One region of the Pseudoalteromonas sp. SG43-7 genome, then DNA from elsewhere that is predicted to be linked to it. Evidence: predicted binding sites of a transcription regulator. Region 1 holds the regulator's gene; the other holds the start of a gene.
What was found. Region 1 encodes MetJ, which represses methionine synthesis genes. Its sites were predicted from a motif close to TAGACGTCTAGACGTCTA; they were not measured.
Positions count from the first base shown of each region.

Region 2: metE (5-methyltetrahydropteroyltriglutamate--homocysteine S-methyltransferase) is a predicted target of MetJ. The motif match lies at 2,785-2,802, and genes of this name have one in related genera.

Region 1 covers NZ_JACJEY010000001.1:81,734-87,721, forward strand. Annotated here, with positions in the region: gene priA (primosomal protein N') at 1-509, opposite strand, end outside; gene rpmE (50S ribosomal protein L31) at 743-955, shown strand; gene H5200_RS00370 (malic enzyme-like NAD(P)-binding protein) at 1,520-2,761, shown strand; gene metJ (met regulon transcriptional regulator MetJ) at 2,871-3,191, opposite strand; gene metB (cystathionine gamma-synthase) at 3,427-4,689, shown strand; gene metL (bifunctional aspartate kinase/homoserine dehydrogenase II) at 4,696-5,988, shown strand, end outside.
Region 2 covers NZ_JACJEY010000013.1:38,312-44,299, reverse strand. Annotated here, with positions in the region: gene H5200_RS08040 (hypothetical protein) at 1-70, opposite strand, end outside; gene H5200_RS08035 (Nif3-like dinuclear metal center hexameric protein) at 221-973, shown strand; gene H5200_RS08030 (ElyC/SanA/YdcF family protein) at 1,008-1,772, opposite strand; gene H5200_RS08025 (LysR family transcriptional regulator) at 1,825-2,712, opposite strand; gene metE (5-methyltetrahydropteroyltriglutamate--homocysteine S-methyltransferase) at 3,002-5,275, shown strand; gene H5200_RS08015 (DUF2897 family protein) at 5,315-5,461, opposite strand; gene H5200_RS08010 (acyloxyacyl hydrolase) at 5,516-5,988, opposite strand, start outside.

The DNA of each region.
Region 1 (5,988 bases):
AAGCTGTCGATAGTTTTTTTACTAAACCCCAGCGCTTTTAATTCTGTAAGTGATGATTTACCCGAATCTGCCAGTTGTTTGAGTAAGCTTAGTTGGCTCTTTGCTTTTAAAGACGGTAATTTAGCGCCTTTTTCAGTAAGTGCCACCATACTAATACTGCTTTTATCTGGGCACAGTCCTTGACGCAGCGCGCCAGGCAGGGCGATATGAATTGTTTCACCTAGTGGGTAGCAATAATAGCGCGCAGTAAAACGCAATAATTCGATATGTCGCTCTGATAAAACGGCTTCATCATCAATCACTTCAAGCACTGCTTTAAGTTTATTAACCGGCACATCGGTGTTGGTTTTTAGCGCCAGTACGACCGCAACTTTGCGCTGATTACCAAATGGCACCCATACCCGCGCACCGACTTTAGGCATCACCGATAAACCATCGAGTTGCTCTGGAATGCGATAATCAAAGGTGCGATGCAACGGTACTTTTATAGCAACTTCAACAAAACTCATAACAACCCAAACAAGAACGAATAAGGGAGTTAATGTACTAAAATTATGGCTGAAAACCTACCTGCAAATACCTTCTTTAAAACTTTTGTTCATTTTATTAGCAAAAACGACATTTAAAGCTTGTAGCAAGTGGGGTTGTTGCTTAGAATACGCGTCCTAAATAATTTGTTTTAACGACGTATGGTGCCAGACTCCGGGTTTGGAGAGCGATGCGGCCTTAACTAGAGGTTTCTATGAAAGAAGGTATTCACCCTAAGTACGAAGTAATTTCAGCATCATGTTCATGTGGAAATAAATTCGAAACTCGTTCTACTCTGTGTAAAGACATTCACTTAGACGTATGTTCTGCGTGTCACCCGTTTTACACTGGTAAGCAAAAAGTTTTAGACACAGGTGGCCGTGTTGATCGCTTTAACAAGCGTTTCGGTTCACTTAGCAGCAAGTAATTCTTGTTGTTTTGTCGGAAAAAGCACCTTAGGGTGCTTTTTTTTATGCCTGCTATTTATTAAAAACACCGCCTTTTAGTCTTTATTTCTTGCTCTAGTGCTCCAGCTTTACGCATTCATTATGTTGTGACTATTTCCCACTTTTATATCCAGTATAGCGAGTAAATAACAGACAAATAGTGATTTGTTGACTATATTGTCATTCTCATTAAAGCGATAAATTAAACGTTTTTGTCGGTAAAGTTAGGTCTTTTGCGGTTAAATGTTGTTAACGTCTTACTTTGATGGTTTTTAGTCATAGGCCATTATTTTTGCTTTAAAGCGATGCATAATAAGCATTTTAAGATGGGTTTTTTGATGCTTTGTGGCGTTTTTATAGTCGGAAATTGAAGCGTTTTTGCAAAAAATGCTGACAAAACGCATAAAATTAACGGATATAGCATATAACAGGATAGACCTGATATTGCTTGAATTTAATTATAATATAGGTATCGTTCCCTATAAGATATAAGAACTGCTTACTCTCACTTTCAACTTAACTTACTTGCAGGATAAAATCGCGTTATGTCAGACTTTCGTGAACAAGCTTTACATTACCATTCGCACCCCGTTCCAGGAAAAATTAGCGTTGAGCTTACAAAGCCAGCTGAAACCGTACAGGATCTTGCACTCGCATACAGCCCCGGTGTTGCAGAACCGGTACGTGAAATAGCTGCTGATCCCGCTAATGCCTACAAATACACCGGTAAAGGCAATATGGTTGCGGTTATTACTAACGGCACCGCTATTTTAGGTTTAGGTAACTTAGGTCCATTGGCTTCAAAACCGGTTATGGAAGGTAAAGCGTTATTATTTAAACGCTTTGCGGGTCTAGATTCGATAGATATTGAGGTGAAACACAATACCACCGAAGATTTCATCAATACAGTTGCTAACATCGCTGATACGTTTGGCGGTATTAACTTAGAAGACATTAAAGCGCCAGAGTGTTTTGAAATAGAAAAAGCATTGATCGAGCGTTGTAGCATTCCAGTGTTCCACGACGATCAACACGGTACCGCGATTGTAACGGCTGCTGGTATGATCAACGCACTTGAAGTACAAGGCAAAGAAATCGAAGATGCGATTATCGTTTGTTTAGGAGCCGGTGCCGCAGCGGTTGCGTGTATGGAGCTACTGATCAAGTGTGGCGCATTGCGTGAACATATTTACATGTTAGATCGTAAAGGCGTTATTCATACTCGTCGTGATGATTTAAACGAGTACAAACAGTTATTCGCTAACAATACAGATAAGCGCACACTGCAAGATGTTATTGCTGATGCCGATGTATTTGTTGGTGTATCTGGCCCGAATTTACTTTCTCCTGACGATCTTAAGCTAATGGCTGATCGACCTGTAGTATTTGCCTGTTCAAACCCAGATCCAGAAATCTCTCCAGTGCTTGCTCATGGTGCTCGCGATGATTTAATCATGGCAACGGGTCGTTCAGATTATCCAAACCAAGTTAACAACGTGCTGTGTTTCCCATTTATTTTCCGTGGTGCGCTAGATGTGCGTGCAAGCAAAATTAATGATGAAATGAAAATTGCTGCGGTTGACGCTATTCGTAGCATTGCTAAAGAACCAGTACCAGCGGAAGTATTAAAAGCGGCGGGTGTTGAGAAACTTGAATTTGGTGCGCAGTATATTATTCCAAAACCGATGGATCCGCGTTTATTACCGCGCATTGCCAAAGCAGTAGCGCAAGCGGCAATTGATTCTGGTGTTGCACAAATTGATATGCCGGAAAACTACATGGAGTAGCTGCTTAGCTGCAATTGGTAATGGCACAATAATAAAAACCTCAGTAACTTACGTTACTGAGGTTTTTTTGTAGCCAATTCCTGAAGCAGGAATATATACAAATGATAACTTAATCTTCGTTGAGTACAGGTACTTCGAGACCCATCTCAAGCATGATTTTTTTCACTTCTTCAGGCACTTTCTCTGGATTATCTTTACGTAAATCTTCATCGTTTGGCAGTGGTTGGCCAGTAAATGCGTGTAAAAATGCTTCACAAAGTAATTCGCTATTTGTTGCATGGCGAAGATTATTAATTTGACGACGAGTGCGCTCATCAGTCAAAACTTTTAATACATTTAGCGGGATCGAAACGGTGATCTTTTTAACTTGTTCTGATTTTTTCCCGTGTTCTGCGTATGGGTGAATATATTCACCATTCCATTTAGCCATAGGATGTATCGTTGCCTCAGGTTGTTAATTGTTTGCGCGACCTTTTGCAGCGCAAAGATGGCGAAATTCTATCGTGTTAAAAAAGATAGTCAAATACTTGTTTTTTAGCCATCTAGAGGCTTAAATGTTTTTACTTCTAATCTTGCGGCTAAAACCGCATAAATGCTTTGACTTATTAAATTTGATCCTCTAACCTTTTAGACGTCTAAACATCCATTTAATTGTAGGTGACGGTATGAGTCAAAAGAATAAAGCAACCATTGCAGTACGCAATGGTATTGATGCAGATAAACATCACGGCGCGGTTGTGCCTCCCATTCATTTATCGACCACCTACTCATTTGCTGATTTTGATAAAAAGCGCCAATATGATTATGGCCGTAGCGGCAACCCAAACCGTGATTTACTCGCTGAAACGCTCGCTAAGCTTGAAGGTGGCGCTAAGGGGATTATCACTGCAACGGGCATGGCTGCGGTGCATTTAGCTACTCAGCTGCTAAACAGTGACGATACCTTAGTGATCCCACATGATTGCTATGGCGGTAGTTACCGCTTATTCACCTCACTTGAAAAGCGTGGCTTATTAAAGTTAGTGGTTTTAGATTTAACTAAATCTGAAAATCATCAAAAAATTCTTGAGATAAAACCAAAGCTAATTTGGATTGAAACACCGAGTAATCCTATCTTACGGTTAACCGATATTAAAGCGATCACCACGATTGCTAAGCAGTGCGGTGCGTTGGTTGGTGCCGATAACACATTTTTATCACCTGCTTTGCAAAACCCAATTGAGTTTGGTGTTGATATTGTGGTGCATTCGACCACTAAATATATTAACGGTCACTCAGATGTTGTTGGTGGTGCGGTGATCGCCGCTACCCAAGAGTTGGGTGATGAGCTTGCTTGGTGGGCTAATAACATTGGCATTACCGGTGCCCCGTTTGATAGCTACTTAACGTTACGTGGTTTACGTACTTTGAATGTTCGTTTACGTCAGCATCAAGAAAATGCCTTTATTATTGCCCAATATCTAGAAAACTCCCCTTATGTAAGCCAAGTATATTACCCTGGATTAGTATCTCATCCACAGCATGAACTCGCTAAACAGCAGCAACGTGGTTTTGGTGGCATGGTAAGCTTTGATATCAAAGGTGATATTAATGATGCTGCAGAATTTTTGACCAGCTTAGAAGAATTTAGCTTAGCTGAGTCATTAGGTGGGGTTGAGAGTTTGATTTGTCACCCTGCAACTATGACCCACGCAGGTATGGAGGCAACTGCTCGTCTTGCTGCGGGAGTAGGTGATACCCTGATCCGTATTTCGGTGGGCATTGAAGATGTAAAAGATTTAATCGCTGACTTAGATCGTGTATTCAATAAAGTGAAACCAGGTCAAGCTCAGCACGGCGCAAAAGTAATCGCTTCCTCTGTTCAACAACAAGATGATGAGCAATCAAACTCATTTAAACTGACTCCTGCACATACGGCTTTGTGGTAATAAAAAATGGTAAATATAGTTCATAAATTTGGTGGTTCTAGCCTTAGTTCTGCAGAGCGTTATCAGGCCGTAGCAAATATTATTCTAGCCCATACGGAAGCCGGTGATTGTGTGGTGGTATCCGCAGCCGGTAAAACTACCAATACGTTAGTTACGTTATGGCATAGTTACCAGCAAGGTGATCAACAGGCAGTGAGTGATATTTTATTGCAGCTTGATAATCATCAACGTACTTTGATCGAGCAGTTATTGAGTCCAGCAGCGCGACATACGGCATTAAACGTATTAGAACAAGAGCTAGCCTTAATTGCACAGCAAACTCAACAGCAAAGCTTACAGGAAGCCGCATTGCTTGCTCACGGTGAAGTTTGGTCGGCACGATTATTGGCTAGCTATTTAAAACAGTTAAATGTTGCAGCTCAAGATGTTGATGCTCGTCAATTGTTTACCCTTAATGATGGGCAATTATTACATCAAAAAAATCAACAAGCCTGTGCCGAGTTAATTTCAGCCAATTGCATTAATATTGTTACCGGTTTTATAGCCGCTGATTGCCAAGCAAATACCGTTACTTTGGGGCGCAATGGCAGTGATTACAGCGCGACTTTGTTAAGCAGTTATTGTCATGCTAGTCAGGTATCAATTTGGACTGATACCCAAGGGGTGTTTAGTACCGACCCTCGTAAAGTAAAAAAAGCGATTAAGTATTCTAAAGTATGTCGTGGCCAAGCAAACTTACTGGCGCGTTTGGGCAACCCAGTGTTACATGCTAAAACTCTCTCGCCATTAAAAAATACTGATATCAAATTAGTCGTTCGCAGTAGTTACGACAGCGAAGCTAGCGCGACAGAAATTGTCAAAGAAGGTTACAGCAAAGCTAAGCGTTTTATCACTACCTTAGAAAATATTGATTTACTGCGCATTGATCAGCTGCGTGGCGGTGAAATTGGCGAATTAAGTCAGCTTATTCAACACAGCTTGCATCATTTTATTAAAAACGGCGATACCTACTTACTAGTGCCTGCAGCAGCGACTCATCAGGTGGTGAGTCATTTGCAAGGGCGCGCTAATATTATTGAGTCGAACTTACATGGTTGCGCTGTTGTGGCGCCACGAAATGATGTAGCGCAATTATTTGAACAAGCAACGCAAGTGCTTAGTGAGCAAAGTTTAGTGCCGCGCTTTAGCCATCAAGACGCAGACTACATATTACTACTAACGGATCAATCTATTGATAGTGATGTATTGACCTTATTGCATGATAAGCTGATTAACAAAGGCCAAGAGCTTGCCATTATT
Region 2 (5,988 bases), on a different contig from region 1:
TCTTACCATTGGCTGCTTGGTATGCTGCTTCAAAGGCATTTAATACTTCTGTTTTGTCTAGTTTGCTCATCAGAGGCCCTATACGTTGTAAACACAGATTGAGAATATTTATTTATACCTATTTTTGACTTACTTTTCAATTTTTTGCGATTTTCCTTCCATTTTAGCCCTATAAACGCCAAAATTTGCACAAAATTTAACGCTAATCTGGAATAAAAAAATGCAGCGCAGAGAATTTAACCAATTACTAAATACCATTTTAAGACCTGATTCTATTCAAGACTTTTGCCCAAATGGGCTACAAGTCGAAGGACGTGAACAGATAAAAAAAATTGTTACAGGTGTCACTGCCAGTCAAGCATTAATCGATGCTGCAATTGCGCATGGCGCAGACACAATATTAGTTCATCATGGTTATTTCTGGAAAGGTGAAGCGCAACCTATTACCGGTATGAAAAAGCGTCGCATAGCTGCGTTACTTAATCATGATATCAATTTATTTGCCTATCATTTACCTCTTGATGTGCATCCATCAATCGGTAATAACGCGCAATTAGCACAGCTACTTGATTTAGAAATACTCGATGGTTTGGAGCCTGTAGCAAATAGTGTCGCAGTCAAAGGGCGTTTAAAAATCCCAATGAGTGGTGAGCAATTTGCACAAAAAATATTAACAGTGCTTGCTCGTGAACCTTTAGTGAGTCTAGTACGTGATGAGCTAATTGAGACCATCGCTTGGTGTACTGGAGGTGGTCAAGGTTATATTGATTTGGCTGCTAGCCAGGGGATTGATGCCTATTTAACAGGCGAGGCTTCAGAGCAGACCATTCACAGTTCGCGTGAGCAAAAGATCGATTTTTTTGCCGCAGGCCATCACGCCACCGAACGCTATGGCATAAAAGCGCTCGGTGAGTTATTGGCTGAGCAACATGGTTTTGATGTAACCTTCATTGATATAGACAACCCAGTTTGAGTTGCCAGCTAATTCACTTTAAGTGAGTTAGACCTTAAAGCGCTTCTGGATCAATCCAGCGGCGCACACTTATCAAAAACATGCCTATTCTTTCATGCCAATCACGGGTCACCGCTAATAGCACATCAGCACTTGGAATATACTGTTTATGGGTAGGCCATTCGCTAAAGTCATGAAAGTCAGTGGCGGCTGGAATAACATCAACGCCTTGGCTATTAAATAGATCTTTTGCTCGTGCCATGTGACTTGCCGAAGTTACCAGTGCAACTTTAAAATCAACTAGAGCAGGTGCTAAAAGCCGTGCTTCATCGGCGGTATCCATAGCCGTAGGATTTTGTTTAATACGCTGCGCATCAATACCTAAACTTATCGCGGTTTGTTGCATCAAACTACTGTTGGTCACTTTATTGTAACCGCCACCTGAAACAATAAGTTGAGCTTGTGGGTACACATATGCTAAGCGCATACCTTCGATTAGGCGGCTTTTAGCACAATTACCAAGTTGGCTATTGGCGTTAAGTTTTGGGTTAGGATTTATATCACAACCAAGTACCACTATTTTATCGAGTATCGGCTGTTTATTTGTATCAAAAACATACTTTAACTGTGAATTTGGAGCAATTATTTTTTGACCAATAAAAGGGGTACTGATCAGCAATAAACTGGTGATTGCGATTAAACCAATAAATATGCTGACTTTCTTGGTACGCAGTGCGATTAATAAGCAAACAAAGCACAGTAGAGCAAACAGAGGCAATGGCATTAGCATTGCACCGAGGATTTTTTTCAGTTCAAACATCACAGTAGCACACATAAAGGGGTTTTCTGTATGCTACTGGGTTAAACCTATTTTATCGACCGTTATTTAACTTACAGGTATTTAAAAAGTGGCGATACACTGGGTTATCTTTCATATTCTTTTTCATGGCTAAATACATTGGACGGGTTAATCCCAGCGCGCCTAATGGAATCGACTTAATGAGTCCTTGGCTTTCATATGGTGTTACTAACCAATCCGGTAATGCTGCAACCCCCATTCCGGCACTGACAAGCTGAAAAATGAGCAAGCCCTGATCTACGGTTTTCAAGGTGCCATCAAAACGTGCATTTTGAATAAAATGTTTGAAGATATCCTGACGCTCTCGTGGAATAGGGTATGAAATAATCGTCTCGTTTTTCAAATCAAGCGCCGTTACATAGGCTTTTTTCGCTAGTTCATGATCTGGGGCAACAATTAATTTAAGCTTAAAATCAAATAAATGTGCGTATTCAAGTTTATCTGGTTCACGAATGTCTGAAGTGAGTACTAAATCTAATTCATCACTGAGCAGCTCAGGAATAGCGTCATAACTAAAGCCGCGCTCATAATCAACTTTGATATCAGGCCAAAAGTTATTGAATTCTTTAATTGTTGGTAATAACCAATGAAAACAAGCATGGCATTCAACACTGAGTCGTAATTGTGAAATTGGTTGATTAAGACTTTCTTTTAAACGGCATTTGGTTGCTTCAACACGCGGGAGTACTTCGCTGGCAAGTTCAAGTAATAGCATACCTTGTGGGGTAAAGCGCACCGGTTGAGTTTTACGTTCAAATAGTTGGCAATCAAGCTTGTTTTCTAAATCTTTGATTTGATGAGATAAAGCGGATTGAGTCAAAAATAATTCGCGCGCAGTATTTACCAAAGAACCGGTTTCTTTCAAGGTTGCGATGGTCTTTAAGTGTTTTACATCAATCATCTTTAATAATTCTCATGGTAAAGGTGAGTTTAACTCAGATTACAGCCATAATACGCCTTAAATTAAGATGCTTCAACGTCTAGATGGCTATAAATCCTGTTTTTTTACGTGAAATTTACAAATCTACTATAGCACCATATTTGACAGCGATGTCATTGTGTTTTTTGAGTTTGCAAAAAATCATTTCCATGAATTTACCTCAAGTTGAAACTGAGGAAGCATCAATTGTTTGATGTCAGGTATAGGTTTATGGTTTTAGCTATCTAAACAGCTGGAAGGGAATTTCAACATGGCACAATTACATAACTTAGGTTTTCCTCGCATAGGTAGAAAGCGTGAACTAAAATTTGCAGTAGAATCATACTGGGCTGGTAAAATCAGCCAAGAGCAGTTGCTTGATCAAGGTAAGACGATCCGGGCAGAAAATTGGGCTCTTCAAGCAGATGCTGGGATTGATTTATTACCGGTAGGTGACTTTGCTTGGTATGACCATGTGTTATCTACCTCTTTATTGATTGGCGCAGTGCCCAAGCGTCATCAAAAAGCGGATGGTAGCATTGATCTTGATACATTATTTCGTATTGGGCGTGGTCGTGCACCAAGCGGTTGTTCATGTGCAGCAAGCGAAATGACAAAGTGGTTTAATACTAATTATCATTACATAGTTCCAGAGCTAACTCATGATCAGCAGTTTCAACTAACTTGCACTGAGTTATTCGAGCAAGTTACTCAAGCACAAGCATTGGGGCACAATGCAAAAGTAGTATTGGTCGGCCCAGTCACTTATCTTTACTTAGCAAAATGTGCAGGTGAGGAGTTTGATAAACTTAGCTTACTTGAAAAACTATTAGCTGTTTATCAACACGTGTTCGCTAAATTAGCGCAGCAAGGGATTGAATGGGTACAGGTTGATGAGCCTATATTAGGTTTAGAGCTGACTGAAGATTATCAAGAGGCATTAAAAACAAGCTTTCGTGCACTTGCAGGTCAAGGCGTGAAGTTGTTACTTGCTAGTTATTTTGACTCAGTCACTGCCTACTTTGATGATATTGCAGGTTACCCTGTTGATGGCGTACATTTTGATTGTGTTGCAACAAATGTTGATGTTGCAAAACTAGATATATTATTAAGTACAGATCAAGTTTTATCATTAGGCGTAGTAAATGGCCGTAATATTTGGCGTACTGATTTAGAGGCTGTATTTAATAGCATAAAAGACATTGCGCTAAAGCGCGGTGATAATCTATGGCTTGCCCCATCTTGTTCTTTACTGCATACACCGGTTGATTTAGAGCAAGAAGAAAAGCTCGATGATGAACTTTGTTCATGGCTTGCATTTGCAAAACAAAAAGGCCAAGAGCTGTCATTATTAAAAGCCGCGCTTGAAAGCAATGATATCAGTGAGCTCGTTGCTTATTCAGCACCTATTAAAGCACGCTTAACCTCTACTCGTGTAAATAATACAGCTGTACAACAGCGTGTAACTGCACTCACCGCAAAAGACGGTAAGCGTAATCATGCATTTGCTCAACGTATTGAAAAACAACATGCAGCACTTAATTTACCGCTACTGCCGACCACCACGATAGGATCATTTCCACAAACTCAAGTAATTCGTCAAGCACGCCGTGATTATAAAGCCGGTGAATTATCTGCGGATGATTATCAAAGGCAAATTAAAGCAGAAATTCGCTACGCTGTTGAAGAGCAAGAGGCGCTTGATTTAGATGTGTTAGTGCACGGCGAAGCGGAGCGTAATGACATGGTTGAATACTTTGCTGAACTATTAGAAGGCTTTGCTTTTACCCAGTTTGGTTGGGTGCAAAGCTACGGCTCGCGATGCGTGAAACCACCTGTAATTTGGGGGGATATATCACGTGAAAAAGCGATGACGGTTCAGTGGACAAAATACGCACAGTCGCTGACGAGTAAGAAAATGAAAGGCATGCTAACAGGTCCTGTAACTATTCTGTTTTGGTCATTCATTCGTGATGATTTAGACAAACCCACCATCGCTAATCAAATTGCACTTGCGTTACGTGATGAAGTGGTCGATTTACAAAATGCCGGTATTGATATTATTCAAATTGATGAACCTGCATTTCGTGAAGGTATGCCGCTTAAATGTAGCCAATGGCAAGCATATTTAGAATGGGCAGCGTATGCATTTAGGGTCTCAGCAAGCGGTGTGAAAGATGAAACACAAATTCATACTCACATGTGTTACGCCGAATTTAACGGTATTATTGCCGCGATTGCAGATATGGATGCCGATGTGATCACCATTGAAACCTCACGTTCTAACATGGAACTACTTGAAGCATTTGAGAATTTTGATTATCCAAATGATATTGGTCCAGGTGTATATGATATTCACACTCCGAATGTACCGGATATTGCATGGATGAAAACGTTGATCCATAAAGCCGCACGAAAAATACCGGTTGCGCGTTTATGGGTAAACCCGGACTGTGGTTTGAAAACCCGTGGTTGGCAAGAAACGCGACAAGCTCTTGATAATATGGTTAAAGCAACCAAAGAGCTGCGTGAGGAGCTGCAGTAAAGAACATCTCCTACGATGTAAAGCCCTAACAAAACTTAGTTAGGGCTTTTTTTGTTGCTCTGATTTGAGTTCATCTTCATCGGTTGGTTTTTTAAAATCCATTTTTGCTGAGTGTTTGATCAGCAAAATATTACCGATAATGATTGCCAACACTAAGATGATGATGAGTATATGCCAAATTTGCATGGTGATCTCTAACGAGTCATTTATAAGTACTTAGTGTAGCAAAGATTTCTAGGGTTAAAAACGTCTAGAAAACGACAGCGAAATAAAATCAAGACCTGGGTTTGGTCTTTTAAACCCTGCATTTGAATAGTGTAAATAACGCACCGCAGCTTTGGTTTTTCCAAAATCAGCAACAAAGCCTAGTCGGTCTTCAAACTGGTAGTGGGTACTCACATTTTTGCCGGCGAAGTGAGTGTCATTGACTAATGAAACCCCTATGCCGGCTTCGAAATACAAAGGAATACCGCGCACTGAGCTGATCAGATGTTGAAATACCGGGGATATTGCAAGGACAACATTTGTCTGATGGCTATTATCTGCGCCGTATTCCCAAATATTAATACTTGATTCTAAGTAAATATGGGTATTTTCAATTAATGATTGTAGTGCCGGAGCATGGTATTGGTATGCCAGTTTTAAACCTTTAACATCACCTTCCCCCTGAATGTAATCAATGGCATAGCCATGAGGGGAAAGTGTATAGGGCG